One region of the Clostridioides sp. LIBA-6822 genome, then DNA from elsewhere that is predicted to be linked to it. Evidence: riboswitches for the same ligand, from Rfam matches in the RefSeq annotation. Region 1 holds a riboswitch; the other holds the start of a gene.
The links. Region 1 has a riboswitch for cobalamin ahead of ACTG48_RS19305 (cobyric acid synthase). Riboswitches for the same ligand answer to the same signal wherever they lie in the genome.
Positions count from the first base shown of each region.

Region 2: linked by a shared signal. The riboswitch ahead of ACTG48_RS02260 (energy-coupling factor ABC transporter permease) and the one ahead of ACTG48_RS19305 (cobyric acid synthase) in region 1 are both predicted to bind cobalamin.

Region 1 covers NZ_CP196995.1:4,068,442-4,076,729, reverse strand. Annotated here, with positions in the region: gene cobT (nicotinate-nucleotide--dimethylbenzimidazole phosphoribosyltransferase) at 1-354, shown strand, start outside; gene cobU (bifunctional adenosylcobinamide kinase/adenosylcobinamide-phosphate guanylyltransferase) at 387-947, shown strand; gene cobS (adenosylcobinamide-GDP ribazoletransferase) at 957-1,730, shown strand; gene ACTG48_RS19310 (histidine phosphatase family protein) at 1,751-2,365, shown strand; cobalamin riboswitch at 2,421-2,599, shown strand; gene ACTG48_RS19305 (cobyric acid synthase) at 2,715-4,229, shown strand; gene ACTG48_RS19300 (cobyrinic acid a,c-diamide synthase CobB) at 4,269-5,645, shown strand; gene cbiB (adenosylcobinamide-phosphate synthase CbiB) at 5,646-6,617, shown strand; gene ACTG48_RS19290 (pyridoxal phosphate-dependent aminotransferase) at 6,649-7,719, shown strand; gene ACTG48_RS19285 (GHMP family kinase ATP-binding protein) at 7,721-8,288, shown strand, end outside.
Region 2 covers NZ_CP196995.1:393,319-401,606, reverse strand. Annotated here, with positions in the region: gene ACTG48_RS02280 (DUF3553 domain-containing protein) at 1-159, opposite strand, end outside; gene ACTG48_RS02275 (energy-coupling factor ABC transporter ATP-binding protein) at 414-1,232, opposite strand; gene cbiQ (cobalt ECF transporter T component CbiQ) at 1,225-1,923, opposite strand; gene ACTG48_RS02265 (energy-coupling factor ABC transporter substrate-binding protein) at 1,926-2,210, opposite strand; gene ACTG48_RS02260 (energy-coupling factor ABC transporter permease) at 2,200-2,952, opposite strand; cobalamin riboswitch at 3,137-3,329, opposite strand; gene ACTG48_RS02255 (vWA domain-containing protein) at 3,462-5,237, opposite strand; gene ACTG48_RS02250 (AAA family ATPase) at 5,251-6,180, opposite strand; gene ACTG48_RS02245 (GntR family transcriptional regulator) at 6,576-6,947, shown strand; gene ACTG48_RS02240 (ABC transporter ATP-binding protein) at 6,962-7,828, shown strand; gene ACTG48_RS02235 (ABC-2 transporter permease) at 7,816-8,288, shown strand, end outside.

The DNA of each region.
Region 1 (8,288 bases):
GTAGATATTTTATCTAAAGTAGGAGGATTTGAAATAGGTTCAATGGCGGGTGTTATATTAGGCTGTAGTGCTAATAGAATTCCAGTAGTAATAGATGGATTTATTTCTTATGCAGCAGCATTGATTGCATATAAGATAAATCCAAAAACTAGAGAATATATGATAGCATCTCACTCGTCAGCAGAATCAGGGACTAAAAGAGCCTTAGATATATTGAAATTAGACCCTTTACTAAATATGGACATGAGGTTAGGTGAAGGAAGTGGAGCTGCTTTAGCATTTAATATAATAGAAGCTTCAAATTATACTTATAAGAATATGGCAACTTTCGATGAAATTGACATGGGAAGATAAGACATAAAAATTTAATATATAGGAGTGTTTTGATGAGTGAAATTATTCTGGTAACAGGAGGAGCTAGGTCAGGAAAGAGTAACTTTGCAGAAAAACTATGTTTGAACAGGAATAATAATACAGCTTATATAGCAACTTCTATTCCATTTGATGATGAAATGAAAGATAGAGTAAAAAAACATCAAGAGAATAGACCTAGAAATTGGAATACATATGAAATATATGAAGATATATATTCCATAATTAGACAGCTATGCAAAGAACATGAAACTGTTATACTAGATTGTGTGACATTACTAGTAAATAATCTAATGTTTAAACACAATCTAAATATAGAAGAGTCTACTCAAGAAGAAATAAACAAATTGGAAGAGTACATAAAAGAACAAGTTAGAAAACTTATTGAAGAAATAGAAAAAACAAATCTATACTTTGTGTTTGTGACAAATGAATTAGGTATGGGAATTGTTCCTGGGAATAAACTTAGTAGGATATATGCCGACATTGTAGGTCGTATAAATCAATACATAGCATCAAAAAGTAATGAAGTTTATTTTGTAGTTAGTGGAATACCCATGAAAATAAAGGAGTAGTATGTATCTATGAAAAGATTTATTTTAATACTACAGTTTTTAACAAGGATACCTATAAAATTAAATGTAGGATTTGATGATGAATTTTATAAATCAATAGTATATTTTCCACTTGTAGGTTTTGTCATTGGCATATTAACCTACTTAGTAGGATGGATTTCTATACTATTATTTGAGCCATTTATAGCTTCTATAATAATAACTTTAGCTGGTGTTTTAATTACTGGAGGTCTCCATATAGATGGATTAGGAGATACATTTGATGCAATATACAGTTATAGAGATAAAGAAAAAATGCTTGAAATAATGAAAGATTCAAGATTGGGCACAAATTCACTTTTAGCAATTATGTTTGTACTTTTATTAAAGGTTGGATTCATATACAATATAATAAGTAACAACTCATTATGGATTATAATATTTATGCCAATGATTGCAAGATTAGGAGTAATGTTATTGACATATAAAACTGTGACACCAAGAGAAAAAGGAATGGGAAATTTATTTATAGGAAAATTGACTACAAGTATGTTAATGACAGCTATAATATACACATTTTTAATAGTTATTCTTATTACTAAATTTATATTCTTATTACCTAATATAGTGTTGATTAAAATATTAGGTTCAGCTATAGTAGTTTTTATATTTATAATATTATTCAAAAAACATATTTATAAAAAGATTGATGGAGTAACAGGAGATATATTAGGTTGTGGAATAGAACTTTCAGAACTTGTATATTTGATTTATATATATTTGTTAATTTTTATGTTTTTTTAAAACTAAAAAGTGGTGATAATATGATAAGATTAATATTAATAAGACATGCATTGACAAATGATAATAAAAAAGGAAGATTATCAGGTCACATAAATAGTTGTATTAGTGAAGAAGGTAAATTGCAAATAAATAAAATTACTAAATATCTAAGTCATGAAAATATAGACAGAATTTACACGACGCCATCTTCACGTACTAAGGATACAATAGAAAAAATATCAAGATTAAAGTTAATAGAAATAGAAGAAAAAGAAACTCTAAGAGAAATTAGTTTTGGTGATTTTGAAGGAATAACTTTTGAGGAAATTAAAGTCAAATATCCCAAAGAATTCGAAAAAATGATAGAAGAAGGTAACAACTATAGATATCCAAGTGGAGAAAGTCTTATAGACTCTTATAAAAGAGTGGCAAAAGAGATTGATAATATAATTTTAGAAAATGATAGTCATTCAGATATAAAAACAATACTTATATGTTCTCATGCAGGAACAATAAGAAATATAATAACACATTTGATTTCTGGTAGTTATAAATATCATTGGAACTTTAAAATTGATAATGCATCTATTACGGTTTTAGAAGTTAATTGTGGATTTACTGTAGTAGATAAAATGAATTTTACAGATTTTATATAATTTAATTGAAATTAAGTATTATAATATATGTCTGTAAGAATATCAATGAAAATAGAATATTAGATTAAAATTAGGTTCTTAATTATATGTTAAAAGGGAAAAAGGTTAGATGCCTTTGCAGCCCCCGCTACTGTGAAACCAACGAAACTATAAATACCACTGTCAATTTGATGGGAAGGTTATAGAAGTAGGATGAAGTTAAGCCAGGATACCTGCCTAATTTAATTTAAAACAAGAGGTCTTCGGGGTGAAAGATTTTTAATTAATACGTATAAAAGTCCTATCTTTAGAAGCATTAGGACTTTTTTTATTTGTGTTTTAGTAAATTTTAAAAAGGAGGGATTAGAAAGTGGGGAAAAAAATAATGCTACAAGGAACAGCATCTAATGTAGGTAAAAGTATCTTAGTAGCAGGGTTGTGTAGAATATTTAAACAAGATGGTTATACTGTTGCTCCTTTTAAATCTCAGAATATGGCTTTAAATTCTTTTATAACTAAAGAAGGATTAGAAATGGGAAGAGCACAAGTGTTTCAAGCAGAAGCGGCGAAAATAGAGCCAATAGCTGATATGAATCCGATTTTATTAAAACCTTCTGGAAATAACAAAAGTCAAGTTATTGTAAGAGGGAAGGTTATAGGGGAAATGCCATCTTCTCAATATCATGATTATAAACTGGAATTGGTAGATGTATTGAAGGATACCTTTGATAGCTTGAATTCAACCTATGATATTGTGGTTATGGAAGGTGCAGGTAGTAATGCAGAGATAAATTTAAAAGATAGAGATATCTCTAATATGGGTATGGCAGAAATAGCGGATGCACCTGTAATAATAGTTGGAGATATTGATAGAGGTGGAGTATTTGCATCACTGGTAGGAACAATGCTTTTATTAAGTGAAGATGAGAAAAAAAGAGTAAAAGGAGTAATAATTAATAAATTTAGAGGCAAAAAAGAGCTTTTACAAGATGGAGTAAAGATGTTAGAGGACATCATAAAAGTACCAGTTATAGGTGTAGTTCCTTATACAGATATAAAAATAGAAGATGAAGATAGTGTGACTACTAGATTCAAGAAAAAAATGAATAAAAGCGATATACACATAGAAATAATTAGAACTCCACATATGTCTAACTTTACAGATTTCAATATATTTGAGACGCAAGAAGATGTAAGTATTAGGTATGTAGATTATGGGGAATCTTTAGGAAATCCCGATATGGTAATAATACCTGGAACTAAAAGTACTATAGATGATTTAACATATATAAGAAAAAGTGGTCTTGAGTCACAAATTAAAAATTTATATAGTCAGGGTAAATTGATATTTGGTATATGTGGTGGATATCAAATGCTAGGTAAAAAATTAAAAGACCCTTACCATGTTGAAAGTGAAATTGAAGAAGTTGATGGTATAGGTCTCTTAGATACAGAAACAATATTTGAGAAAGAAAAAACTACAACACAGGTAGAAGCTACTATTGTTGAATGTACTGGTGAATATATGAATGGCCTTAAAGGTAAGAAAGTCAAAGGTTATGAAATCCATATGGGTATTACAAATCGAGGTAATGGTGTAAGAAGCTTGGACCTGATAACAAAAAAACTGGATGAAGAAGTGAATTATACTGAAGGAAGCATAAATAAAGATGGGAATGTAATCGGAACTTATCTTCATGGAATTTTCGATGAAATAAGTTTTACAAGGAAAATTTTAAATAATATAAGAATGAAAAAAGGTCTACAAGAATTAGAAAGCAAGGTAAACTCTTTTGATGAATTTAAAGATAAAGAATATGATAAATTGGCTGATTTTTTGAGAGAGCATTTAGATATAGAAAAAATATATGAGATTATGAAATAATAATGATTCTGTATTTATAATTTAGGTAGGAGGTGTATTATGAAAAAAATTTTAATTGCAGGTACTAGTAGTGGAGTAGGTAAGACGACAATATCATTAGGGATAATGCAAGCTTTAGTCAAGAGAAATATGAAAGTACAGCCATATAAAGTAGGGCCAGATTATATAGACCCTTCATACCACACTTTTATAACTGGAAGACATTCCAGAAATCTAGATTCTTATATGTTAGATGACGAAAAAATAAAGTATATAGTAAATAAGTCCTCAAAGGATGCAGATATTTCAGTAATAGAAGGTGTTATGGGGTTGTATGATGGTTTTGGAATAGATTTAGATAACTGTACAAGTTCACATACTTCGAAAGTGTTAAAATCACCTGTTATATTAGTTATAAATGGAAAATCTATGGCAGCATCTAGTGCTGCTATGGTACTAGGATATAAGGAATTAGATAAAGATGTAAATATAAAAGGTGTCATAGTAAATAATGTTAAGACTAATAGCCATTATCAAATAATTAAGAGTTCTATAGAGAAATATTGCAATGTTGAAGTATTGGGATATTTTCCTCCAAATAGTAAATTTTCTTTAGAATCTAGACATTTAGGATTGGTTCCTAGTGTAGAGATGAAATCTCTAAGAGAAAAATTTTATACTTTAGCTGATGAAATTGAAAGTTATATAGATATTGATAGAATAATCGAAATCTCGGAAAGTGATGAGTTTGAGAGTGATTTCGATTTTCAAACTTTGATAGAGAATAATGGAATAAAAAAGCATGTTAATAATAAATCAATAGCTATAGCATATGATAAGGCATTCAATTTTTATTATAAAGAAAACATAGAGCTTTTAGAAGAACTTGGATTAGAAGTAAATTATTTTAGCCCTCTTGAAGATACATCAGTGCCAACTTCAGATTATATTTATATTGGAGGAGGTTTTCCAGAAATATTTGGAAAAGAACTAGAAGCAAATGAGTCGATGAGAACCTCTATATTAGAAGCACATAATAACAATATACCTATTTATGCAGAATGTGGAGGACTGATGTACCTAGGTGAGAAACTATTGAATCAAGAAGAACAAGAATTTAATATGGTTGGTATATTTAGTGGAATTAGTAAGATGACATCTTCTTTAAAGAGATTTGGATACTGTATTGGTGTAGCTAAAGAAAATACTCTTTTATCTAAAAAGGGAGAGACGATTAAAGGACATGAGTTTCATCATTCAATATTTGAGAGTGATGAGAAGTGTGCATATTCAATGAAAAAAGAAAGAGATGGAAACATAGTAGAAGAGTGGGATGGTGGTTATAGTAAAGGAAACACTTTAGCTACATATCTTCATACTCATTTTTATAATAATTTAAATTGTATAGAAAATTTTTTGAATAAAGGAAATAAGTAAATGAATATTTTATCTATTTATATAGGGTATGTGACAGATTTAATTGTAGGAGACCCATATTCTTTTCCTCATCCAGTGAGGTTTATTGGTAAGCTTATAAATTTTACTCAAGGTATAATAAGGAAGGTCTTTAAGAGTGATAAACAATTAAAATTTGGCGGATTTATATTATGGTTTATCACTGTTGGAATAACGTATTTAATAACCTATGCTATAGTGAAGTTATTTAGTTTTAATGTAGTATTGAGTGTTGCAGTAAATAGTTTTCTAATTTATACAACACTAGCTACAAAATGTTTAAAAGATGAAGCATTAAAAATTTATAATGTATTAAAAACTGGAGATATAGAGAAATCTAGAACTCAGTTATCTTATATAGTAGGTAGAGATACTACTAATTTAAGTGAGTCTGAGATAATAAGGGCGACTGTAGAAACTGTTGCAGAAAATACTGTAGATGGTATAATTGCACCTATGTTTTATGCATTTATTGGAGGAGCACCACTTGCTATGGCGTATAAAGCTATAAATACATTAGATTCAACTGTTGGATATAAAAATGAGAAATATAAAGATATTGGTTTTGCTTCTGCTAAGATTGATGATATAGCCAATTATATACCAGCTAGAATATCTGTTATTCTTATGACAATTGGCAGTTTCTTTTTACGTTACAACTATAGAAATTGTTTTAAAATATCCATTAGAGATAGAAAGAATCATAAAAGTCCAAATTGTGCTTTTTCAGAGGGGGCAGTGTCTGGTGCTTTAGGAATACAACTGGGAGGTACCAATTTTTATTTTGGAGAAAAAGTATATAAGCCAACAATAGGGGATAAGCTTAGGGAGATAGATAAAGAGGATATAATTAAAACGAATAAAATTATGTATGCATCTTCCTTTGTATCTATATTAGTATTTACACTAGTATATATGTTATGTAGGGCGATTTTAATTAACTTAATTATATAAATTATGGTTTGCTAACTTAAGGGGGACATAGATGAAGGATTTAGGGCATGGTGCCAATGTAGATGAAATGGCAAAATTATATGGGAAAGACCCAAAAGAAATAATAGATTTTAGTTCAAATATAAATCCAAATGTATTACCAAATTTAGAAAGATACATTTTAAGAGGATTAAAAGAGTGTAGGAATTATCCAGATATAAACTATACAAACTTGAGAGGAAATATATCAAAATATATAGATATAAATCCAAACTTTATAATACCTGGAAATGGTGCTACAGAAGTGATTTATTTGCTTATGAGGAGTATTAAAAAAAGATTAGCTATAATAAATCCTACATTTTCAGAATATAGAAGAAGTGCTAAGTTAAACAATCTAGATATTATAGAATTAGAGTTAGATTCGGAAAATAATTTTAAACTTGATATAGATATAATAAAAAAGAACATTGAAAAATTTGACAGCTTATTTATATGTAATCCTAATAATCCTAGTGGGAATGTTCAAGACTTAAAGGAACTTGTTTACTTATTAGGTCAACACGAAAAGCTATTAATAGTTGATGAAACTTTTATGGAATTTGTTGAAGATGAAAATGAGTATAGCTTAGTAAAATATATAGAATCAAACAAAAACATATTCATCATTAAAGCTGTGACTAAGTTTTTTGGTATGCCTGGCTTAAGGTTAGGATATGGTATTACAAGCAATACTAACATTATGGACAAAATTTATGAATACAAAGAGCCATGGACTATAAATTCTTTTGCAGACATACTATCTGATTTTATTTTTGAAGATAAAGAGTATATTAGAAAGAGTAAAGAATATTACATAAAAGAAAGAAAATACATGTTACAAGAGTTGAGAAACGTAAAAAATATAAAAGTCTATGATACAGATGCTAATTTTATTTTGATAAAAATTTATAAAAAAATATCTAGAGAATTGAAAAAAGATTTGTTTAAGCAAGGAAATCTATTGGTTAGAGATGCATCTAACTTTGTAGGATTAGATGATAGTTTTATAAGAGTAGCTATAAAATCTCATGAGGATAATAAAATTCTTATAGAAAATATAAAAAGTTTATTGGGTGATTAAAATGAAATCTTATGGAATATGCCCAGCATCTTGTGGAGAGTTTGTACAAGGGATAATTGATGATGAAGAATATTTATGCTCATATGCAATAGATATGTATTCCAAAGTGTATATTGAAGAAAAATTAGTAGATATAAATTTGGGTAGATATAAGTCAAGATTGGCAATTGAGAAGGTATTTGAAAAGTTTAATTTACCTAAAAAAGATACTAAAAATATTTCTTTGAATATAGATAGTAAAATACCTATTGGAAAAGGGATGGCAAGTTCGACTGCCGATATAGGAGCTACTATAAAGGCAACATTATCATTGATAGATAAAGACTTGAGTAGTGAAGAGATTTGTAAATTAGCAGCAGAAATAGAGCCAACAGATTCTATATTTATAGACAAAAATAGCATATTTAATCCTCTAAATGGAACTGTTATAAAATACCTAGGAAATATAAGTAATGCAAAAGTTATAATACTTGAGCCCAATAAAGTACTAGATACTATGAAAATTAGGCTGAGGAAAGATTATAATACCTTAAAAATAGAAAATAGGGAAATCATAAAAAAGTCATTTA
Region 2 (8,288 bases), 670 kb from region 1:
TATATTTGGTGGTTGTACACCTTTATCTTCTATAAGATATGCCATTCTTGTTGTTAATACCTTAGTTTTACCTGAACCAGCTCCAGCCAGTATAAGTACTGGACCCTCAGTCTTTTCTACTGCTTCTCTTTGAGCAGGATTTAATGTATCTAAATTCATATTTCTCCTCCTGTTAACAGCCATAAATATATTTTAATCTAAAATATGAATTACTTCAAATTATAATTATGTATTATACTAATAGATTATTTCCAATATATTACAATTAAATAACACTTTTCCACATAATTTATTTTACTACTTAATAAAAAAAATAACCTTATGATTTGGGGAATCATAAGGCACCTTTAAGGGGTCTAGGTTAAGGGTTATTATATATAAATCTATTTTTTTAAAATAGGTTTAGGGCTTAATTATTTGTTTGTATTAAGTTCTCTTTCTTTCCAGTACTTATACAAATCTTCTTCTTTCTTAAATAAAGGTAGATTCATATTTTTATGTATCTTTACTAACCATGGGGATTCTAAGCCAGCTTGTATAATGTTATTTTCATTTACAAATACGTCTTCTGCTTTTCCTTCATCAATTAAAATCCCCTTATCCAATACATATATGTAATCGCATATTTCATACATTAGATTCATATCATGACTGGATATTACTATTTTTATATTATCTTTATTCAATCCCTTTATTATATCTACAATAGACCTAGTACTTACTGGGTCTAAACCAGCTGTAGGCTCATCAAGCAATATAATTTCATTTTCCATTGCTATAACTGATGCTATTGCTACCCTTTTTTTCTGACCATAACTTAAAAAATGTACTGGTCTATCTATAAAATCTATTCCATTAACAGCTACTAGAGCTTTGTTTATTCTCTCTTTAATTGTTTTTTCATCTATACCAATATTTCTCATTGCAAATGCTATATCGTCGTATACTTTTGAATAGAAAATTTGTTTTTCTGGGTCTTGAAAGACAATACCCACATTTTTTCTAAGATTATACAAACTTTTTTTATCATATTTTAATTTTTCTTCTTTAAAAAGAATTTCTCCAGATGTAGGTTTTAATATACCCATTAAATTCATAAATAATGTTGATTTTCCTGAACCATTTGAACCTATTATACCTATAACATTTCCCTTTGAGAAATCCATATTAATGTTTAATAATGCATTAGCATTCTTTTCATATTGATAAGTTAAATTATTTATTTTAAACATCATTATCCCCTACTATGTGAAATTTACCATCATACAATTTTATGTCTAATGATATGCACATATCATCATACCTTGTCATAAGTCTTTTGTACAGCATACTTCCAAGAATTCCTAAGGATTTATATGAAGTTTTTAAATTTATGTACCCAAATCTTAGTTCTTGTGATTTATATATTTCTGAGAATTCCTCTAAAAATATGAATATAAACCTATATATTAACATTGATAATTCAACAAAAGTATCAGGCAAATGCATTTTTTTAAAGAAGAATATTAATTGATTAAAAGGTGTTGTAAGTATACAAAAATACACACAAGTCAAACAAGACATAGCTCTAAATAACACGTGAATAGACATGTCAATAGATGCTTTTGATATTCCTACATTGAAACTAAAAATTTTAAAACTGTATAATAAGTCTGCCTTATTAAAAGATATATTTACAAGAGTTATTCCTATACTAAGAAATAAAAAGTACATTGGTATTCTGAGTAATTTTAAATAATTCTTTAAATCTATTCCAGCCACACAAACAACTAAAATACTCATTAAAATCATAATTCCACTTAAAACAAATATATTTTTTATTACCATAGAAGCAATCAGAAAGATTACTCCTATGGCTACTTTTTTATTTGGATTTACTTTACTTAATCTATTTGTATATGCATATTTATCAATTATAAGCATAATTAACTTCTCTTTCCTTTTTGAACACCTAATATGTATCCTATTACACCTGCACCTAATGCCGCTTGTGCAGAGAATAATAAACTTTCTATTTCTCCACTTGGTGGCTCATATGGACTACTAAACCATGGTTCATAATCTGGATTTATTTTAGTAATTTCACTTTCAGCTTCACCATCTGCTCCTCCATATTCAGCACCTGAGTTAACAAGTAATGGGAATATAATAAGAGCCACTACTAATAAAAGTAGTAATATATTAGTTTTCGTTTTTGTTTTAGCACTCATTAGCTTTAACTCCTTTATCATTATTTTCTAGTATGCTTTTTTCTCCATTTTCTGTAACTAAGTTATATACAATTACAGTAAGTATACCTTCTGCTATTGCTATTGGTATTTGAGTCATAAAGAAAATTCCTAAAAACTTAATTGCTGAAGCCATCACTCCACCTGATGGGTCTGGAAAAGCCAGTGCTAACTGTATCGAAGTTATCGTATATGTAGCCAAATCTCCTATTGCTGCTGCAAGAAATACTGGTATTGCATTATTTCCGTCTTTTTTCTTTAATGCTTTAAATATTAAGAATGATATAATTGGTCCTATAATAGCCATTGAAAAAGCATTAGCTCCTAAAGTAGTTATTCCTCCATGCGCTAATAGTAATGCTTGGAATATTAAAACTATAGTTCCAAGAACAAACATTACACTTGGTCCAAACATTATTGCTCCAAGACCTACTCCAGTAGGATGTGAACAACTTCCTGTTACTGAAGGTATTTTTAGTGCTGACAACACAAATACAAATGCTCCACATAGTGCTAATAATACTTTCTTTTTAGGGTCTTGCTTTACTATTTTTCCTATCGATTTTAGTCCTACTAAGAAAAATGGTATAAATATAACGCCCCATGCTATAGACCATTTTACTGGTAAGTACCCTTCCATTATGTGCATTGCATTTGATGTAACTGGAGTTAAAATGATTAACATAAGTGCAGCTATAACCCCTAATTTGATATTTTGTTTCATTTTACTATCCCCTCTCTCCCTTTTCTAATAATTAAAATATAAATAATACATGTCTGATTTATTTTAAAAATAAAAAAGCCTAACTCGATGGTTAGGCTTCTAATTTTTGACAATCCAAATACAAACACATAAAATAAACATATCTGTATAATTATTATAAGAAACTTTCTCCATCCCCGAAGAAATTACTTTAATATTTTAGGCAGGTCTCCTGACTTAGCTTCTTCCTACTCCTCTTCCTTCCCATGAAATATAAAAATATATCATCATAGTGGCTAACAAAAGTTTCGTCTGCATCACAGTAGCGGGGGCTGTAAAGGAATTTAACCTTTTTCCCTATTAATCTTGCTTGAAGAACCTATAATATTATATATTTAATTTTTAAATTATTCTTAAATCATTTTCTATATAAATCATTGTATACCTTTTCTGTGAAAATTTCTACATTTTTTACAGATTTTATTTGTTTTTATATTTTTATGTATATAAATTATTTTTTACAACTTTAATTAATTTCTAATTATCTTCTTCAAATACATTGAAACCACATCAGAAAATCTAGTTATATCTTTTGAATATATAAAATCATTTCCATATATTAATCTTTCAGCTTCAAGCTCTGATTCTTTCCCTGTAAATACTCCTAATACCAATATATTTTGTTTTCTAGCCTTTCTTACTTCATTTGCTGTATCTCTCAAACCAATTATACCTCTATAAGCTTTTTCTCCTCTTAAGGTTCTCTCACTATTTTTTCCTATCTTTACATCATTTGGTCTTCCATCACTAAGAACTATCAAAATTTTATTTTCTTCATCTCTATTTATTAGACCACTACATATGGATTTTATAGCTAAACCATCTCTATTATTACCCGCACAAAAGTATTCAAAGATATTTTCACTATTTTTTAAACTATCATCATAATCTTTAAATCTTTTTAATATTGTATAGTCTAAAAAACTAGAGAATCCCATAACTCTATTTGGTATACCAACTTCTGTTAGAGCATTTGCTATTATATAAGCCTGAATTGCTACATTTCCTTGATTTCTACTTTGAGAACCACTTGCATCCAATAATATATCAATAACATATTTCCCTTTTTCATTTTCTATATCTTTATAAAATATTTTATTATTATTACTTCTACCCACTCTCCAAGCTCTATTTGCTAATATAGTGCCACAATCAGAGTACACTCTAGTTTTAGCATTTTCTTCTATTAAAATTCTAGCTAAACTTTCTTTTAATCTTTTTATCTGCTGTCTATACATTCTAGCATGTTCTCTAAATTTTCCTAAATTATTTTCTTTTTGTCTTGTTACATATTTTAGTTGGAATACATTATTACACTCACTTCTAAGAACTCCATCCGTAAAGTGGATTCTACACCCTTCATGAACATTTCTACAGTTTTGTGTTTCAATCTTCTTAATTTCACCTTTACTCAAATAAGTTTTTCCATAATAATGTTCTATCTTTGAATATATTTTATTTGCAGTCTCTTCATCAACATATATAACTCTATCTGCTGAATTACTAGATTGAGAATCTTCAAAATCTCCCACTCCTTCTACAAGCATAGATGAAGATATAGAATCTATATCACTTTCAATAATATTTTCTTCTTCTTCACTATAAAGTTCTTCATACATAAAGTCAGCAAATGTATCAAAGTTTACTTCAACATCTTTTACATTATTTTCATCATATGTAGAACTACTTTCTTCTCCATTTAATATATATTCAAAATAAGTTAAATATATAACATCTAATGCTTTTAAAATCGCCATAATATCTTGATTTGTATCTACATTCCTTATGTCATTAACTATTCTTCTAGTCAAACTGTCTAATGCTGGATGCTTGTCCATATTATAAAGTACAAATGCATATTTAATTTTATCCATAATATTGTCGTTGTGTATTTTGGTAAAACGTGAAACAATATCTTTATAAGCATTTCTTCTTATATCTTCTATTCCTGGCCTATCTTTAATGGCTTTTTCTTCAACTATTGTATTTAATATAACTTGAATTAGACCCAATATAATATCTTTGTCATATCCTTTTCTAATTCTATTTGTAAGATATTTTTTAACTATATCCCAATCTACATACTTTCTTCTAGCTCCTGCAATTATTGCAAAATATAGACCTATTTCTTTTGATGAGTAATCTTTTTCTGATATGTCTATATTCTCATTGTAATCACCAGCTATTGTCCAAGATAAGTTATTAGCTCTATTTTCAAATTCATAATCATCATATATCCATTTCATAATCTCACCTATATTAAATATGACTTATTGGAAATACATCTGTACTCTCCCATTTATTAGGTATTCTAGTTTTAATTACATCTCCAACCATTTCTTTTTCATATATATCGAAAGTCTTTCCTGTAATCCCCATATTAATTGCAAGAGTTGGTTTCAAGCCTCTTCTTATAGCCTTAAGAGATGCCATAAGACCACGTAAGTCAATAGCTTTACTAGATATTTCACCATTTTGAGACTTCAATTGTAAATCTAAAAATATTCCTGCGAAATGCATTAATTTTTCTTCATTAGCATCTGAAAATTCATTTTTTAAAATCATCATTAACTTGTCTTCTTCTATAGGAGGAATATCTATTACCATAAATCTAGATACTAGTGCTTCATTAAGTTCTTTTGTTCCTGCATATTCATAATTCATAGTTCCAATAAATCTTGTTGCTGGATGTAGGTTGACTCTTTCATATCCAGGAACATCAATCAATCTTCTATAATCTAAAGCTGAATGTACCACAACTATAGCATCATTCTTTGCCATGTTAATTTCATCAAATACACCAAAGCCCCCATTGATGGCACATTCATAGACTGAACCCCTTCTAAGTTTAACTTCATTATCTATAAAAGTATCTGTACCTATAAGTGTGGAACTGTCTGTATTTATATGAAATGATGTATTCCATTGGGGTCTATTAAATATCTCACCCAAATTATCAGCAAGTAAGTTTTTTCCTGTTGCCTTTGGTCCTGATAATAATATATTTTCTTCTTCTAAAATAGCTGCTATACACATAGACAAAATATCTCTTCCATAAAAATAAGTTTTAGACTTTGTTACCCTGTATTCTAAATTTTTCTCTAGAGCATAATAACGTCTAAAATACAGTACATCTTCAATAAGTTTCTCATCTACCCCTTGTACCCTTAGATTATCTATTATATCCATATTCTTACCCCTTTTATATAAATAGTATTTGTTTCATTTCTTAACACCATTTTAGCATAAAAGGATATAAGCTAAAATCGATTTTATAAATTAATGATACCTCTTTCTCTATTTTAAAGAAAAAATTACCTGTAGATATATCTTATAGATTTTTTTACGGAAATAATTGAAAATTGTCAGGTTATAGCTTATTTCAATAGTCATATACTGAACTTTATAGATATATCTTATGATGGACAACCATACTGTATCTGTGAAAAATACACAATATATTGACCAATATATCAATTATTGCATTATTCTCTCTTTTATATTTATTATCTTGACAATACTTATTTATAAGCCTATACTGTACTTAACCAATAAGTACAGTAAGTACAGTATAGGAGGATTAAATGGAAATAATCATTAGCAACAGTAGTGATAAACCTATATATGAACAAATATGTTTACAGATTAAAAATCTTATAATGAATGGAACGTTATCTGCTGGTGAGATGCTCCCATCTATGAGAAGTCTAGCAAAAGATTTACATATAAGTGTAATTACTGTTCAACGGGCATATGAGGATTTAACTCGTGATGGATTTATTGAAACTGTCTCTGGTAAAGGTAGTTTTGTTTCTAGTCAAAATAAAGAGTTCATTCAAGAAGAGCAGTTAAGAATAGCAGAAGAATTATTACAAAAAGTTTCAGAAATTGGTCGTACACATGGTATATCTTATGAGCAAATGACAAATATTCTAAAATTATTCTATGAAGATTAAGGAGATGTGAAACTATGGAAAATAATAATGTTTTAGTTCAAAACTTATATAAAGATTTTGATGATTTTTCATTAAAAAATATTTCATTTCGGGTTCCAAAAGGTAGAATTGTTGGTTTTATTGGTGAAAATGGAGCTGGAAAAAGTACAACAATCAACTTGATATTAAATGAATTTGAAAAAGACGCTGGAAAAATTGAAATATTTGGAGTAGACAATACAACAGATTCAATTAAAAATGATATCGGTATTGTCTTTGATGAGTGTAATTTTCATGAGATTTTTACTGCAAAACATATTGGAAAAATCCTCTCTGGCATATATACATCATGGGATGATACGCTTTATAAACATTATCTAGAAAAATTCAATCTCCCATTTAAAAAACCTATTGGCTCATTTTCTAAAGGAATGAAAATGAAACTATCTATTATATGTGCCATCGCTCATAAACCAAAGCTTCTAATTCTAGATGAAGCAACAACTGGGCTTGACCCTGTTAGCCGAGATGAAATCTTGGATTTATTTTTAGAGTTCATCCAAGATGAGGAACACTCCATTTTCTTTTCATCTCATATCACATCAGATATAGAAAAAATTGCAGATTATGTAGTGTTAATTCATAAAGGAAAAATTGTTTTTGAAGAACAAAAAGATAACTTAATCTATAATTATGGAATTATTAGATGTGGAAAAGAAAAATTTAAAACTATCTCACAAGATGATTATCTTATTTGCAGACAAACAAATGTAAGTATAGAATGTTTAGTTGATAATAAAGAGACTACAAGAAGAAAATATAAGGATGTAATTGTTGATAGTGCAACATTGGAAGATATTATGCTTTTCTATATCAAAGGAGGAATATTATGCGAGGATTAATCTACAAAGACTTCTACCTCTTTTTAAAAAGTATTGATAAGAAACTTATTATAATTTCAATAGCGGCTATTATCCTTCTCATTATGAATATGGGAATATATGCTGGGCTAATGACTTCAATTATGTTTTCTATTACAATAGGTATGCAAAATATTATAAGTTTTGCAAGTGATGAAAATGTAAACTGGAAAAGATACCAATTAGCTATGCCTGTTAGTGGATATTCTGTAGTTGCAAGCAAGTATATTTCTGTTATATGCACATTGGTTTTCAGTTTATCTGGAAGCATTATATTTAGTTTAATGAGCAGCATTTTCTATAGTAATTTTGAAATCAGTCTCTTGGGCTTATCTATCATTGCTTCAATTATTTTGCCACTTACTTGCACTGCTATTTGCTTACCTCTTACATATTGGTTTGGCTTCCGTTCAGCACAGACACTAGGATTACTTTTCGTCGT